2 regions of the Microbacterium sp. USHLN272 genome follow, and region 2 is predicted to be linked to the other one. Evidence: riboswitches for the same ligand, from Rfam matches in the RefSeq annotation. Region 2 holds a riboswitch; the other holds the start of a gene.
The links. Region 2 has a riboswitch for thiamine pyrophosphate ahead of thiM (hydroxyethylthiazole kinase). Riboswitches for the same ligand answer to the same signal wherever they lie in the genome.
Positions count from the first base shown of each region.

Region 1: it holds a riboswitch for thiamine pyrophosphate, as region 2 does, so the genes downstream of both, WFJ97_RS12005 (ECF transporter S component) here and thiM (hydroxyethylthiazole kinase) in region 2, are expected to answer to the same signal.

Region 1 covers NZ_JBBCRA010000001.1:2,487,625-2,495,063, forward strand. The annotation lists gene WFJ97_RS11995 (ABC transporter ATP-binding protein) at 1-782, shown strand, start outside; gene WFJ97_RS12000 (D-alanyl-D-alanine carboxypeptidase family protein) at 1,223-2,839, opposite strand; TPP riboswitch at 2,923-3,034, shown strand; gene WFJ97_RS12005 (ECF transporter S component) at 3,025-3,747, shown strand; gene WFJ97_RS12010 (ABC transporter ATP-binding protein) at 3,747-5,204, shown strand; gene WFJ97_RS12015 (energy-coupling factor transporter transmembrane component T family protein) at 5,201-5,992, shown strand; gene WFJ97_RS12020 (aminoglycoside 3'-phosphotransferase) at 6,000-6,725, opposite strand; gene WFJ97_RS12025 (SDR family NAD(P)-dependent oxidoreductase) at 6,852-7,439, shown strand, end outside.
Region 2 covers NZ_JBBCRA010000002.1:13,802-21,240, forward strand. The annotation lists gene WFJ97_RS13370 (bifunctional hydroxymethylpyrimidine kinase/phosphomethylpyrimidine kinase) at 1-1,282, opposite strand, end outside; gene thiM (hydroxyethylthiazole kinase) at 1,279-2,127, opposite strand; TPP riboswitch at 2,118-2,211, opposite strand; gene WFJ97_RS13380 (NAD-dependent epimerase/dehydratase family protein) at 2,219-3,220, opposite strand; gene WFJ97_RS13385 (AAA family ATPase) at 3,305-4,447, shown strand; gene pheT (phenylalanine--tRNA ligase subunit beta) at 4,496-7,000, opposite strand; gene pheS (phenylalanine--tRNA ligase subunit alpha) at 7,000-7,439, opposite strand, start outside.

The sequences.
Region 1 (7,439 bases), on a different contig from region 2:
TCTACGAGCTGAACGGCGGGCGCATCCTGCTCGACGGTCAGGACATCTCGGAGGTCACGCGCGACGAGCTGCGTTCCCGCACCGGCATGGTGCTGCAGGACCCGTGGCTGTTCGCGGGCAGCATCCGCGAGAACATCCGATACGGGCGTTCCACGGCGACCGATGACGAGGTGCTCGAGGCCGCGAAGGCGACGTACGTCGATCGCTTCGTGCACGCGTTGCCCGAGGGGTACGACACCGTGCTCGACGAGGACGCGTCGAACGTCTCGGCGGGTGAGCGGCAGCTGATCACGATCGCCCGGGCGTTCGTCGCCCAGCCGTCGATCCTGATCCTCGATGAGGCCACGTCGGCCGTCGACACCCGCACCGAGCTGCTCCTGCAGAACGCGATGGCGGCGCTCCGCGAGGGACGCACGTCGTTCGTGATCGCTCACCGCCTGTCGACGATCCGCGATGCCGACCTCATCCTCGTGATGGAGCACGGCGACATCGTCGAGAAGGGCACGCACGACGAACTCATCGCCGCGCAGGGCGCCTACTGGCGCCTGTACCAGTCGCAGTTCGAGCAGGCGGCGACCGACATCGACGCCGAGGAGGCACTCACCGGCTCGACGCCGACCGTGATCACGGGCGACGCCGACGACGTGGATGCCGCCGAGGCCGCAGCAGCGGATGCCGTCACCGGCGCATCGGTCGGAGCCCAGCAGCCCGCCGCCGAAGCTGCCGCGGCGCGGGCCGTGATCGAGCACCCGTCTCCCGAGGGGGACACCCGCCACGGCTGACCCGTCACGCTGACCCGGCACGGCTGACCCGTCGCAGTACCCGGGCTCACGCCCACCCGAAGCGCCCCGACCCGCATCCGCGGGCTGGGGCGCTTCGCGTGCGGCGCCGTCGTCCCGAGAACCCGCCGCCGCGGCATGCGTCCGATCCCGCTCATCTGCACGGAGCGCGCACGTCTGCACGGCGATCCCGGGGGTCTCGCCGTGCGGACGTGATCCGTCCGTGCAGGCGTGATGGCGTGGAACCACGTGCAGGGAGAAAAGACATCTAGGGAGATTCGGCGGGATTCTCCCTGCACGTGTCGTTCTTCCCTGCGGATGAGCGGGCGGCAGAGGGCGACAGGCGTGCGAGGAGGCAATCTGAACGTGAGGGGTCACGACACGCCTCACGTGCGGGCACGATCACGGCGTGTTGTGACCCCTCACGGAGTCAGGAGACCCGGCTACTCCGAGTCGAGGCCGAACAGGTTCATCGGATGCGTGAGGCGCCACCAGATGCTGGGGCCCTTGACGTCGTCGTCGAGCACGAGTTCCGTCGTGGTCGCGTCGATCGGGCCGGCCGTGCTCAGCGAGCCCACGGCGTCGCCGTCCTCCCGCGCATCCCCGAGCGAGAAGTTCGTCGAGGTCGTCGCCGCGGCACCGTTCCAGAGCAGCACGTCGGTGTCGGCATCCGTCACGATGTCGACCTCCGCGCCCCACTCGGTGCGCACCTGACCGACGACCGTGCCGGCCGGAACCGCGGGTTCCTGGGCGAGGAGCGCCGCTTCGACCTCGGCGAACAGCGAGCGCGTGGCCGCGAGCCGCTGGGCATCGTCGTCCTGATTCAGCACCGCCGCGTAGAGCTGCACGGTGCTGTCGCCCACGGTCACGTTCTTCGCCGTGAGCAGGTTCCACCCGACCAGCGTGCCGGTCTTGATGCCGACGACACCGGGGTCGGCCAGCATGCCGTTGGTGTTGGTCACGAGGCCCGCGCCGGGCAGTTCGACGGCAGGGGTGCCGACGATCTCCGCGAACACCGGGTTCTTCATCGCGAGCTCGCCCAGGCGCACCAGGGCGTCGGGTGTCGCGACGTTGCCGATGTCGAAGCCCGACGGTGTGACGACCGTGATATCGCTGAGGCCGCGCTCGCTCAGCCAGATCTCCGCGGCGGCCGCGAACTCGCTGTTCGACCCCCAGATCTCCCGCGCGAGGCGGTCGATGTAGTTGTTCGCCGACCCGAGCAGCGTGCCCTGCAGCATCTGGTACTCGGTGAGCACTCCGCCGACCGGCACATCGAGCGACGACTGATCCGACATCCGATACGACCAGTACGACTGGCTGTCGGCACGGGTGAACGAGAACTCGGGACCCTGCTCGCCGAGGGCCAGGGGCATCCGGTCGAGCACCATGAGCGAACTGACCACCTTGGTGATGCTCGCGATGCTCGCCGGATCCACCGAGGATGCCGTCGAGCCGATGCCACCCACGCCGACGGCTGCACTGCCGACGCCGGGCCACGCCACGGCGGCCGGGGGAGCGGCGACGGTGGTGAACTCGACAGAATGAACGGTCGGGGCGACCTCGTGCAGCGGCCAGAGGATGGTCGTGCCGGCGTATGCGCCGACGAGACCGAGAACCATGCCGATCGGCACGAGCACGCGGGCGCTCGCGATCGCCGGGCGCAGTCGGGCGCCGCGCATGATCGCGACGGCGGGATCCTCGACGTACGGCTCGTCGTAGGTGCGCGCCGCGGAACCCGCCGCGACGGCAGCGGTGTCGATCCAGGTCAGAGCGGTGGCCGGGCGCTTCTCATCTGCCCACGCGGCCTCGGGAGTCTCGCTCTCGTTCGCCTCCGGAGTATCGGATGCCTCGGCACCGGCACTCTCGGTACCGGCAGCCTCGACATCAGCACCTTCGGGACCAGCCTCCTCGACGCCGGCAGCCTTCGCCTCGTCAGGGTCCGCCACGGCGGGCACGGATGCCGTCGCAGGCGGCTCGAGTTCGCCCGGGGCGTCGGTCGCAGCCGCGCCGGAATCGGGCACGGCGGCGGTGGCGGCGTCGGTGGGATGAGCGGCGGTCACTCGATTACGGTACCCAATCCCCGGGCTGATCTGCGGCGATGCGTCACGGGCGGGCGCGGGTGTCGGCGCGCGGGTATGCTGGTCAGCACAACCACGGGAGTCCGGCGAGCCGGGCTGAGAGGGAGCGAACCGCGCTTCGACCGTCGAACCTGATCTGGGTCATGCCAGCGCAGGGAGGAGTTCAGATGAGTACGTCCACGCCCGAATCCGCCGCGAAGGACACCGGCGAAACGGCACCCAACCCGGCATCCGGATCCAACCCGGCATCCGGATCCAACCCGGCATCCGCCGCGAAGCCGGCATCCGCGAAGAGCGCACCCGCCACGATCTGGCGTTGGCGCGTCGTCGACATCGTGGTCGCCAGCGTGCTCGGCGTCGCCGCCGGGCTGATCTTCCTCGCGTGGAACGTCGGCTACCTCGGCCCGAAGGCGCTCCTCGAGCCGCTGCTCCCGGGCCTGCAGGGGCTGCTCGACGGACCGTGGCTGTTCGCCGGTGTGCTCGGCGGCCTCATCATCCGCAAGGCGGGCGCGGCGATCTACGTCGAGCTGCTCGCCGCGGTCGTGTCGGCCCTGATCGGCAACCAGTGGGGCGGGTTCCTGACGCTCGAGGCCGGGCTCGTGCAGGGCCTGGGAGCCGAACTGATCTTCCTGCTGTTCTTCTACCGCCGCTGGTCGCTGCCGGTCGCGATCCTCGCCGGAGCGGGGGCGGCCCTCGCCGGCGGCATCAACAACCTCATCCTCTGGTACGCGGGGTCGGGCACCGAGTTCACGGTGATCTATCTGATCAGCACGGTCGTGTCGGGCGCGGTGATCGCCGGGGCCCTGTCGTGGGTGCTGGCGCGCGGCATCGCGGCCACGGGAGCGCTCGATCGCTTCGGCTCGGGCCGTGAGGCGCGCGTCCGCGTCTGATGACGATCGATCAGGCCGGCCCCGCGACGGTCGAGGCGACCGCGTGGGGCTGGCGTCATGCCAGCCGTCTGGCCTGGGCGCTGCAGGACGTCTCGTTCCGGATCGAGCCGGGGGAGCGCGTGCTGGTGCTCGGCGCATCCGGTGCCGGCAAGTCGACGCTGCTGCAGGGACTCGCCGGGGTGCTCGGCGGCGACGAGGAGGGCGAAGCCCAGGGCTCGCTCCTCGTCGACGGCATCCCCGCAGCGTCCACGCGCGGGCGCACGGGGCTCGTGCTCCAGGATCCCGACTCGCAGGTGATTCTCGCCCGGGTGGGTGACGACGTCGCCTTCGGGTGCGAGAACCTCGGCATCCCGCGCGCCGAGATCTGGCCGCGCGTGACGCAGGCGCTCGACGCGGTCGGCCTCGATGTGCCGCTCGATCGCCCGACCAAGGCGCTGTCGGGCGGGCAGAAGCAGCGCCTCGCGCTCGCCGGCATCCTCGCGATGCGGCCGGGGCTCGTGCTGCTCGACGAGCCGACGGCCAACCTCGATCCCGCGGGCGTGGTCGAGGTGCGCGACGCGGTCGAGCGGATGCTGCAGGCGCACCCCGCGACGCTGATCGTCGTCGAGCACCGCCTCGACGTATGGCTGCCGTTGATCACCCGGGTGATCGTGGTCGGGCAGGGCGGGGTCGTGGCCGACGGACCGCCCGCGCACGTGCTCGGCGTCGAGGGCGCCCGGCTCGCGGCCGACGGGGTGTGGGTGCCGGGGTTCGCTCCGGATGCTCCGCCCGCTCCGCTGTCGGCGTCCGGCGAGGTGCTGATCTCGGCCCGCGATCTCGCCGTCGCCCGCGTAAAGGGGAAGCCCGTGGCGAGCGGCATCGACCTCGACGTGCGGGCAGGACAGGCGCTCGCGATCACCGGGCCGAACGGTGCCGGCAAGTCGACCCTCGGGCTCACGCTCGCGGGACTCCTGCCGCCTGCGGGCGGTGCGGTCGCGGCATCCGCGGCCCTGGCCGCCGGCATCGGATCGACGCCGATCGACTGGGCCTCGCGCGATCTGCTCACCCGTATCGGGATGGTCTTCCAGGAGCCCGAGCATCAGTTGCTGGCGAAGACCGTGCAGGACGAGCTCGCGGTCGGCCCGCGCGCTCTCGGCATGTCCGAGGACGAGATCGCCGCGCGCAGCGAGGAGCTGCTGCACCGGCTGCGCCTCGACCGGCTCGCGCGCGCCAACCCCTACACGCTGTCGGGCGGCGAGAAGCGTCGGCTGACGGTCGCCGCCGCCCTCGCGACCCGGCCCCGGGTGCTCGTGCTCGACGAGCCGACCTTCGGACAGGACGCCCGTACCTGGGCCGAACTCGTCGCGATGCTCGCTGCCCTGCGCGACGAGGGCACCGCGATCGTGACGATCACGCACGACCTCGACGTCGCCCGCGCGCTCCACGCCGAACGCTACGAGCTGGGCGGCATCCGATGACCGTGCTCGACACCACCGCCCGCACCGGACGGATCGCCGGCATCAACCCCGTCGCCAAGCTCGGGGTGAGCGCGCTGATCGCGATCCCGCTGATCCTCACGCTCGATCCGGTGTCGGCTTCCGTCGCCCTCGTGCTCGAGTGCGTGCTGTTCTTCTTCGCCGGCATCGGCTGGCGCGAGTTCTGGCTGCGCACCTGGCCGGTCTGGCTCGCGGCGCCCCTCACCGCCGTCACGATCGCGCTCTACGGCGAGACGAGCGGCACGATCTACGTCGAGTGGTTCGTGCTGCGCATCAGCGACGGGTCGCTCGCGCTCGCTCTCGCGACCTTCCTGCGCGTGCTCGCCATCGCGCTGCCGTCGGTGGTGCTGTTCATCACGGTCGACCCCACCGACCTCGCCGACGGACTCGCTCAGGTGCTGAAGCTGCCCGCCCGGTTCGTGCTGGGCGCGCTCGCCGGGTTGCGCATGATCGGGCTGTTCCTCGATGACTGGCGGGCGCTCGAACTCGCGCGCCGGGCCCGCGGAGTCGCCGATCGGGGACGCATCCGCCGGTTCTTCGGCATGGCGTTCGCCCTTCTCGTGCTCTCGATCCGCAGGGGCGCGAAGCTCGCCACCGCCATGGAGGCCCGCGGCTTCGGAGCCCCCGGTCGGCGCACGTGGGCGCGCGAATCGCGGTTCGGGGCGGCCGAATGGATGCTGCTCGCGGTCGGTCTCACGATCTCCGGGGTGGCCGTGGCCGCCGCGATCGCGACCGGCGCGTGGAACTTCATCCTCGGGCCGAGCTCCTAGCCGTCGCTCAGGTCTCGTTCCAGAGCCGCATGTAGAACTCGAGCCGCTCGTCGTCGCGTTCGACGCCGTACGCCTCGAGCAGCGGGTCCTCCCAGCCGGGGCCGAAGTTCCACCCGGTGCTCATGGCCGCGGCGGCGAGGTCGGCCCACCGGTCGGCGAGACCGAGGGCGGCGAGATCGACGTGGGCGGCGGGCTCACCTGTGGCGTCGAGGAGCGTGTTGGGCATGCAGGCGTCGCCGTGGCACACGACCAAGCGGTCGATCGGCGGGGCCTCGTGCAGCTCGGGCGGCATGACGACCCCGCGCTCGGCGGCGTTCGAGACGCGCCAGTGCACGCTCCACTCCCACGGGCAGTCGGCGACGGGGAGGGTGTCGTGCAGCATCCGCAGGGCGCGACCGACGGCGGGTACTGCGATCTCAGCCTTGCCATCCCAGCGCGGATCGACGGCGCTGAACGCGTCGATCGCGCGGGTGACGAGCCACTCGTGCGCGTCGTCCTCGCCCTGGGCGAGCACCTCGGGCACCGTGATCCAGCGGCGGGCCCAGCGCATCCGCTCGGCCTCGTCGTGCATGTTGGCCTCGTCGTCGAGCGGACCCCACTTGATGTAGCGCCCGTCGTCGGTGCGGAACGTGAGGCCCCCGATACCGTTGCGCCAGACCGGGGTCACGGCGGCGCGACCGGCGAGGTCGCGCACGCGCGCGGGGATCTCGATGTGGGCGTCGGGGATGCTCATCCCCCCAGTCTGCCGTGCCGACCCCGTAGGCTCGCTGACACACAGCCTTCCCCGGGGGATCGTGGTGACACCAAGAACCACGTAGGCTGAAACTCAGTCGCACGACGACGTTCGAAGGAGAACACCATGCAGATCAGCGGACAGGGCGCGCTCATCACGGGAGGCGCCTCGGGTCTGGGCCTCGCCACCGCACGTCGACTCGCCGCCGACGGCGCCCACGTCACGATCATCGACCTCTCGACGTCGAAGGGCGCCGAGCTCGCCGACGAACTCGGGGGACTCTTCGTGCCCGCCGACGTCACCAGCGTCGACGAGGTGCAGGATGCCGTCGCCCAGGCACAGGCCGTCGCCCCGCTGCGCGTCGTGGTCAACTGCGCCGGCATCGCGCCGCCCGCGAAGGTGCTCGACCGAGACGGCAACCCGGCCGTGCTCGCCGACTTCGAGCGCATCGTGCGCATCAACCTCGTCGGTACGTTCAACGTGCTGTCGCAGGCATCCGCCGTCATCGTGAAGAACCCCGTGGACAGCGACACCGACACCCGTGGCGTCATCGTCAACACCGCCAGCGTCGCCGCCTTCGACGGCCAGATCGGCCAGCCCGCGTACGCCGCGTCGAAGGGCGGTGTGCACGCGATGACCCTGCCGGTCGCCCGCGAGCTCGCCCGCTACGGCATCCGCGTGGTCACCATCGCCCCCGGAATCATGGAGACCCCC
Region 2 (7,439 bases):
AGCATCCCGTGCCGTGGGTGTTCGCCGTCGCGATGCGACCGCCGCCGAATTCCTCCCGTGAGCCGGATCGCACGTCGATGATCGCGTCCGGAGCCTGATCACCGGGGAGGTGACCGCCCTTCACCAGCACCGCCGTGCCGTACTCGGTCGACACCTCCTCGGCTGCGGCGAGCGCCGCGGGCCATCCCTCGATCTCCCGGCGGGTGAGGACGGCGAGTTCCGCGAGGTTCGGGGTGACGAGATGCGCGCGGTGCAGCAACGAGGCCAGAGCGTCCTCGGCATCCGCGTCGAGCAGACGATCCCCGCTCGTCGACACCATCACGGGGTCGAGCACCACGATCGGCGGGCGCACCCGATCCAGCCACGCGCTCACGACGCGCACGGCCTCGACGTTCGCGAGCATCCCGATCTTGACGGCGTCGATCACGATGTCGTCCGACAGCGCCTCCAGCTGCGCCGAGAGGAACGCGGCGTCGGGCACGTGCACATCGCGCACGCCGCGCGTGTTCTGCACGGTGAGCGCGGCGATCGCCGCCATCCCGTATCCGCCGTTCGCCGCGATCGACTTGAGGTCGGCCTGGATCCCCGCACCGCCGGAGGGATCGCTGCCGGCGATACTCAGCACCCGTGGCACCGCGCCCCGCCGCCACCGCGCGCGGAACTCGGAGGCCGCGGCACGCGGATCCGGCGAGGCGCAGAGCGCGGAGACGACGGCGAGCCCAGCGGCGCTGGCGGACTGCAGATCCTCGGTGTCGTCGATGCCGACGCCACCGATCGCGACGCAGGGAAGGGCGGTGGCCCGGACGAACGCCCGGAACCCCTCGATCCCGAGAGCCGGCGGGTGGTCGGGCTTGGTCGCCGTCGGGCGGATGACTCCCACCCCGAGGTAGTCGACCGTGCCCTCGGGCAATGCGTGGACCGCAGCGAGATGGGCCGCGCTGTTCGCCGTGAGCCCGATCAGCGCGTCGGGTCCCAGCACCGCACGCGCGTGGAGCACCGACTCGTCGCCCTGACCGAGATGCACCCCGTCGACTCGGGCGCCCTGCGCGCGTGCATCGAGAGCCGCCTCCAGCCGGTCGTTCACCACGAGGAGCGCTCGCCCATCGATCACGCGCGACAGCTCGACCAGGCGAGCGACCACGTCGGAGTGCTCGGCATCCTTCTCGCGGAGCTGGACGATACGCACGCCACCGTCGACCGCCTCCCGCACGGTCTCGACGACGCCGCGTGCACCGCACAGGGCGGCGTCCGTCACGAGGTACAGGGAGAGATCCGCGATCACCGCGCTCCCTCCTCGACGTGCGCGCGAGCGATGACCTCTGCCGGCTCGACGGCGGCGAGCGCGTCCAGCAGGGCGACGGCGAAGCTGCCCGGCCCCGACGCCGACGCCGCCGCATCCTCCGCGGCGATCGTGTAGACGAGAGAACCCCCGGCGACGGCATCCAGCGCTCCGGTACCGGTCGCCCTGGCGGTGCCGAGGAACGCCGCCATCACCGCGCCGAGTGCGCATCCTCCTCCGGTCACGCGCGTCAGGAGCGCGTCACCGTTCGACAGCCGGAGAACCCGCTCGCCGTCGGTCAGCAGATCGACGGGGCCCGAGACGGCGACGATGCTGCCATGGCGACGAGCGAGGTGTCGGGCCGCGTCGAGCGCGGCTTCGGTGCCGTCGGTGGCATCGACCCCGCGTCCGCCCGTGCTCATGCCCGCCAGCGCGAGGATCTCCGACGCGTTGCCGCGGATGGCCGTCGGCCGACGCTCGGCGAGCTCGCCCGCCAGGGAGGTGCGCACCGGGAGCACACCGATCGCGACAGGATCGAGCACCCAGGGAGTGCCGGCGAGGGTCGCCGCGTCGACCGCCTCGAGGCTCGCCGCGCGCTGTTCCGGGGTCGGGGTGCCGAGGTTCACGAGCAGCCCGGAGGCCGCACCCGCGAACATCCCCGCCTCGCCCACGATGTCGACCATCGCCGGCGCGGCTCCGACCGCGAGCAGCACGTTGGCGGTGAATCCGGTGACGACCGCGTTGGTGATGCAGTGGGTCAACGGCGCAGCCGTGCGCAGCGCTTCGAGCAGTTCGGCCGCGGACTGCGCGGTCGAGGGGGCGGACGATGGACGCAGAAGATCGCTCATTGCGACATCCCTTCGCTAGTACGAACTAGATCAGGTTCGACGGGTGTGATCTCAGCCGCGGATGCGGCACCCCGTGTCACTCGCCCAGAGTCTAGCGAAGCGACCGTGATCGGCCGCCGAGCTCGGCGAGGAGATCCGCCTCTTCCGCGCGGCTGAGCCCGGCGCGGCGCGGACGATCCACACCGCGCACGAGCTCGTCGGCCACGACCCGTGCGGCCGTCGCGTCGAGCGGGCTCAGCGCGCCTCCCGTCGCGAGGAACCTCTCGTTGCGACGGGTCATGAATCCGGTCATGTCGGCCGGCAACCAGAGCGGCAACGAGCGCACGCCCATCCAGTACTCCACGCTGCGCGCGCGCAACCACTCCTCGCTCGCCTCGCGCACGCCGCCGGTGTGTCCGGCGGCACCGCGCACGATCTCGAGCATGTCGGCGAGCGGGATGCTGTCGCCGACCGCGTTCACCGCGCCGACGGCTCGCGAGGAGGCGACGTACGCGGCGAGGTCGTCGACGTCGACGACCTGCGCGGTCCGGCCGGCCAGGGGCGGCACCAGCACCGGTCGCTCCCCCGCCCGCGCGAACGCCGCCGCCCAGTACCCGAAGCGGTCGCTCGGGTCGCCCTCGCCCACGATCAGACCGGGTCGCACGATCAGCGCCCGATCGCCCAGTGCGGCGACGGCATCCTCCGCCGCCGCCTTCTGCGCACCGTAGTCGGCATCCTCCGCGCGGGAGGACGGATGCCGCGGCGCGCTCTCGTCGGCGCCCACCGTCTCGTCGTCGGCGCCCACCGTCTCGTCGTCGGCGTACACCGAGACGGACGACACGAAGGTCCAGCGGGCGGCGCGGTCTCCGAGCTCGTCGACGGCCCGGGCGACCTGGAGCGCCGAGGACGAGACGTCGACCACGAGGTCCCATTCGCCGTCGAGCGCCGCGTACGGATCGGCGCCGGTCCGGTCCCCGACCACGAGCGTCGCCCCCGGCGGCACCGGGCGGGTCCCCCGCGCGAGGCAGGTCACGGCGGCGCCCTCGTCGAGGAGGCGGCGGGCGATCCGGCTCGACAGCCATCCGGTGCCGCCGAGGATCAGAGCCTTCGTCATGACACCAGCACACCAGGATCGGCGCGCCGACGGAAGCGCATCCGCTCAGAGCAGAGTGTCGGATGCGCCTGACACGATGGGGCCATGCTCACGACCCTCGCCGTTTCCGGCTACCGCTCGCTCGTCGACGTCGTCGTGCCGCTCGATCCGCTCACCGTGATCACGGGGGCGAACGGCACGGGCAAGTCGAACCTCTACCGCGCGTTGCGCCTGCTCGCAGCGACCGGCCACGGCCGCGCGGTCGCCGCCGTCGCACGGGAGGGAGGCCTCGACAGCGTGCTGTGGGCGGGCCCCGAGACGCCGCAGGGTGAGGGAGCCCAGGGCACACGGCGTACCCGACCGATCTCGGTGCGCCTCGGCATCGCCGCCGACGAGGTCGGGTACCTCATCGACCTGGGCCTGCCGCAGACCGACGCGCGCAGCCTCTTCACGCGCGACCCGGAGATCAAACGCGAACAGTTGTTCAGCGGCCCGTTCGCGCGGCCGGGAACGCTGTTCGTCGATCGTCAGCGCGGCGGGGTGCGGGTGCGGGGCGACGACGGTTGGGAGTCGGTGGATCAGCCGATGGGACCGGGGCAGAGCGTGCTGCTCGACCTCGTCGACGGCACCGCGCGGTGGGAGACGGCATCCTTGCGCTCCCGGATCGCCAGCTGGCGCTTCTACGACCACTTCCGCACCGACGCGTCCGCCCCCGCGCGACAGCCGCAGGTCGGAACCCGCACGCGCTGGCTGAGCGACGACGGCTCCGACCTCGCCGCCGTGTGGGCGACGACGACGGAAGCCGGACGCGGCGCTCCGCTCGACGAGGCCGTCGACCGCGCCTTCCCGGGATCACGCGTGCAGATCTCCGTCACCGACGGCTCGTTCCGGTTGCAGCTGCGGCAACCCGGGTTGCTGCGTCCGCTCGACGCCGCCGAACTCTCCGACGGCACGCTCAGGTACCTGCTGTGGTGCGCGGCACTGCTGCCCGCCGACCCGCCGCCGCTCCTCGTCGTCAACGAGCCCGAGTCGAGCCTGCACGAGAGCCTCATCGACCCTCTCGGCTCGTTGCTCGCTCATGCGGCGTCCCAGACGCAGGTGATCGTCGTCACCCACTCGGCACCCCTCCGCCGCGCACTCGCCGAGGCGGGCGGGTCGGTCGTCGAGCTCGAGTCGAACGGCTACGGAACCCGTGTGCGCGATCAGCTGCCGCTCGAGCGTCCGAGCTGGCACTGGCCGTCGCGCTAGCGGTAACGCTGCGCGACGGCCAGTGCCTGCGAGGGGATCGTGTGGGGCTCAGTCGCGGAGAGCCGCCCCGAAGCGCCCGGCGGCGACGGCGACGCCCGCGAGCTTGGCTTCGCTGGCCTCGGCCGCCGTGAGAGTGCGATCGTCGGCGCGGAAACGCAGCGCGAAACTCAGGCTCTTCGAACCCGAAGGAACGCCCTCGCCGCGGTAGTCGTCGACCAGGCGCACCGATTCGAGGAGCGCACCCGCGCCCTCGGCGAGTGCTGCCTCGACATCCGCGGCCGGCACCTCGATCGGCACAGCGAGCGAGACATCCTGCGTCGCGGCGGGGAACGTCGAGAGCGATGCGGCGACGATGCGCTCGCCCGCGAGGGCGAGCACGAGATCGAGATCGACCTCGAGCACGGTCGCTCGCCCAGGGAGATCCGCATCCGCGGTGACAGCGGGGTGGAGTTCGCCGACGTAGCCGACGACCCGATCCGCGACGCGCAGGTCGCCCGTGCGCCCCGGGTGGAGGGCGGCTCGCGTGCTCTGCACGACGTCGATCTCGACGCCTGCGGCCGTCGCGATCACGCGCACGGCGTCGAGAGCATCCGAGAGCCCGGCCGCCTCGGCCGGACGTCCCGGCTGGCGCGGGGTCGCGTTCCCGGTCAGGAGAGCGGCGAGGAAGCGGTTCTGCGGCGGGATCGATGCGTTCAGCTCGGCGAGGGTCTCCTCCGAGGGGCGCTCCCCGAGTGGCGGAACCTCATCCGTGCCGTAGGTCGTCCCGGCTTCGGGCAGGAACACCGCGCCCGTGTCGAAGATCGCGAGGTCGGTGAGACCGCGTGAGATGTTGCGGTGCGCCGTCTGGAGCAACCCCGGCACCAGCGAGCGTCGCAGGAACGGCGCCTGGCCGTCGAGCGGGTTCGCCAGCCGGATGCTGGGCAGGTGCTCCCCCGTCGCCGATCCGTGGAGGTCGTTCTGCGCCTCGGTCGTGAACGGGAAGGCGGGGGTCTCGACGAAGCCCGCGGACGCCAGGGCGTTCGCCACCCGGCGGCGGCCCTGCTGGTGCGCGGTGAGTCCGCGGCCCGACGGCGGCGTGGGAAGCACCGAGGGGATGCGGTCGAGGCCGTGGATACGGGCGACCTCTTCGGCGAGCGTCCACTTGTCGGTCAGATCGGGACGCCAGGTCGGAGGGATGACGGTCCACCCGTCTTCGGCAGCGGTCACCTCCGCACCGATCGTGGTGAGGGCGCCGGTGATCTCGGCCTCGGTGTAGTCGACGCCGATCAGGCCCTCGACGAAGCCTGCGGGCAGGTCGATCTCGCCGACGAAGACCTCGGCGAAGAGCGCGCCCCCCTCGTCGGTGAGCGTGCCGCCGGCCAGCTCGACCATGAGGTCGGCCGCACGACGGGCCGCCACGAACGGGATGAGCGGGTCGACGCCGCGCTCGAAGCGCTTGGACGCCTCGCTGGGCAGCTTGTGCCGGCGTGCGGTGCGCGCGATCGTGGTGGGATCGAACGACGCGGCCTCGATGAGGACGTCGGTCGTCGTGTCGCTCATCTCGGTCGTGCCGCCGCCCATGACGCCGGCGAGGCCGATGGGTCCGGATTCGTCGGTGATGAGCAGATCCTCGACGTGGAGCGTGCGCTCCTGGCCGTCGAGAGTCGTCATCTTCTCGCCCGCCCGAGCACGGCGCACCGTGATGCCGCCCGTGAGCTTGTCGAGGTCGTAGCCGTGCAGCGGCTGGCCGAGTTCGAGCATGACGTAGTTCGTGATGTCGATCAGCACGCCGAGCGAGCGCATGCCCGCGAGCGAGAGCCGCGCGATCATCCAGGGAGGTGTCGGGCGGGACGGGTCGACCCCGCGGACGACCCGGGTCACGAACTCGCTCGCGCCCACACGTCCGCGCACGGGCGCCTGATCGTCGACGATCGCGACATGGCCGGTGCCTGGCTGCAGCTCGGCGAAGTCCCGCTCGGCCGGGTCGCGGAACTCCGCTCCCGTCGCGTGCGAGTACTCACGGGCCACGCCGCGCAGGGAGAAGGCGTACCCGCGGTCGGGCGTGACGTTGATCTCGACCGCGACGTCGTCGAGCCCGAGGAGGGCGATCGCGTCGGTACCGACCGGGGCGTCGATCCCCAGGTCGGACAGCACGAGGATGCCGTTGTGCTCGTCACCGAGCCCGAGCTCCCGCGCCGAGGCGATCATGCCGTCCGACACGTGCCCGTAGGTCTTGCGGGCCGCGATCGGGAACGGGCCGGGCAGCACCGCGCCCGGGAGCGTCACGATGACCTTGTCTCCGGCGACGAAGTTGTGGGCGCCGCAGACGATGCCGCGCACGCCGCCGTTCGCCTCGCCGACGTCGACCTGGCACCAGTTGATGGTCTTGCCGTTGGACTGCGGTTCGCCTTCGAGCGAGACCACCTGTCCGACGACGACGGGACCCGTGATGTCGAAGCGGTGCACGTCCTCCTCTTCGAAGCCGACCGTCACCAGTGCCGCGAGGACGTCCTCGGGGGACGCATCCGCTGCCACATCGACGTACTCACGCAACCACGAAAGCGGGACGCGCATCACACCACCATCCCGTACTGCTCGCTGAATCGGACATCGCCCTCGGCCATGTCACGCATATCCTGCACATCGCTGCGGAACATGAGTCCCCGCTCGATGCCCATGCCGAACGCGAAGCCGCTGTACACCTCGGGATCGATCCCGGCCGCACGCAGCACGTTCGGGTTGACCATGCCGCAGCCGCCCCACTCGATCCACCGTGCGCCGCCCTTGAAAGTGGGGTGCCACAGATCGAGCTCGGCGGAGGGCTCGGTGAAGGGGAAGTAGTTGGTGCGGAAGCGCATCTTGGCCTCGGGACCGAACAGCTGCTTCGCGAAGTGGTCGAGCGTGCCCTTGAGGTGCGCCATCGTGATGCCCTTGTCGATCACGAGACCCTCGAACTGGGTGAACACCGGCAGGTGCGTCGCATCGAACTCGTCGGTTCGGTAGACGCGCCCGG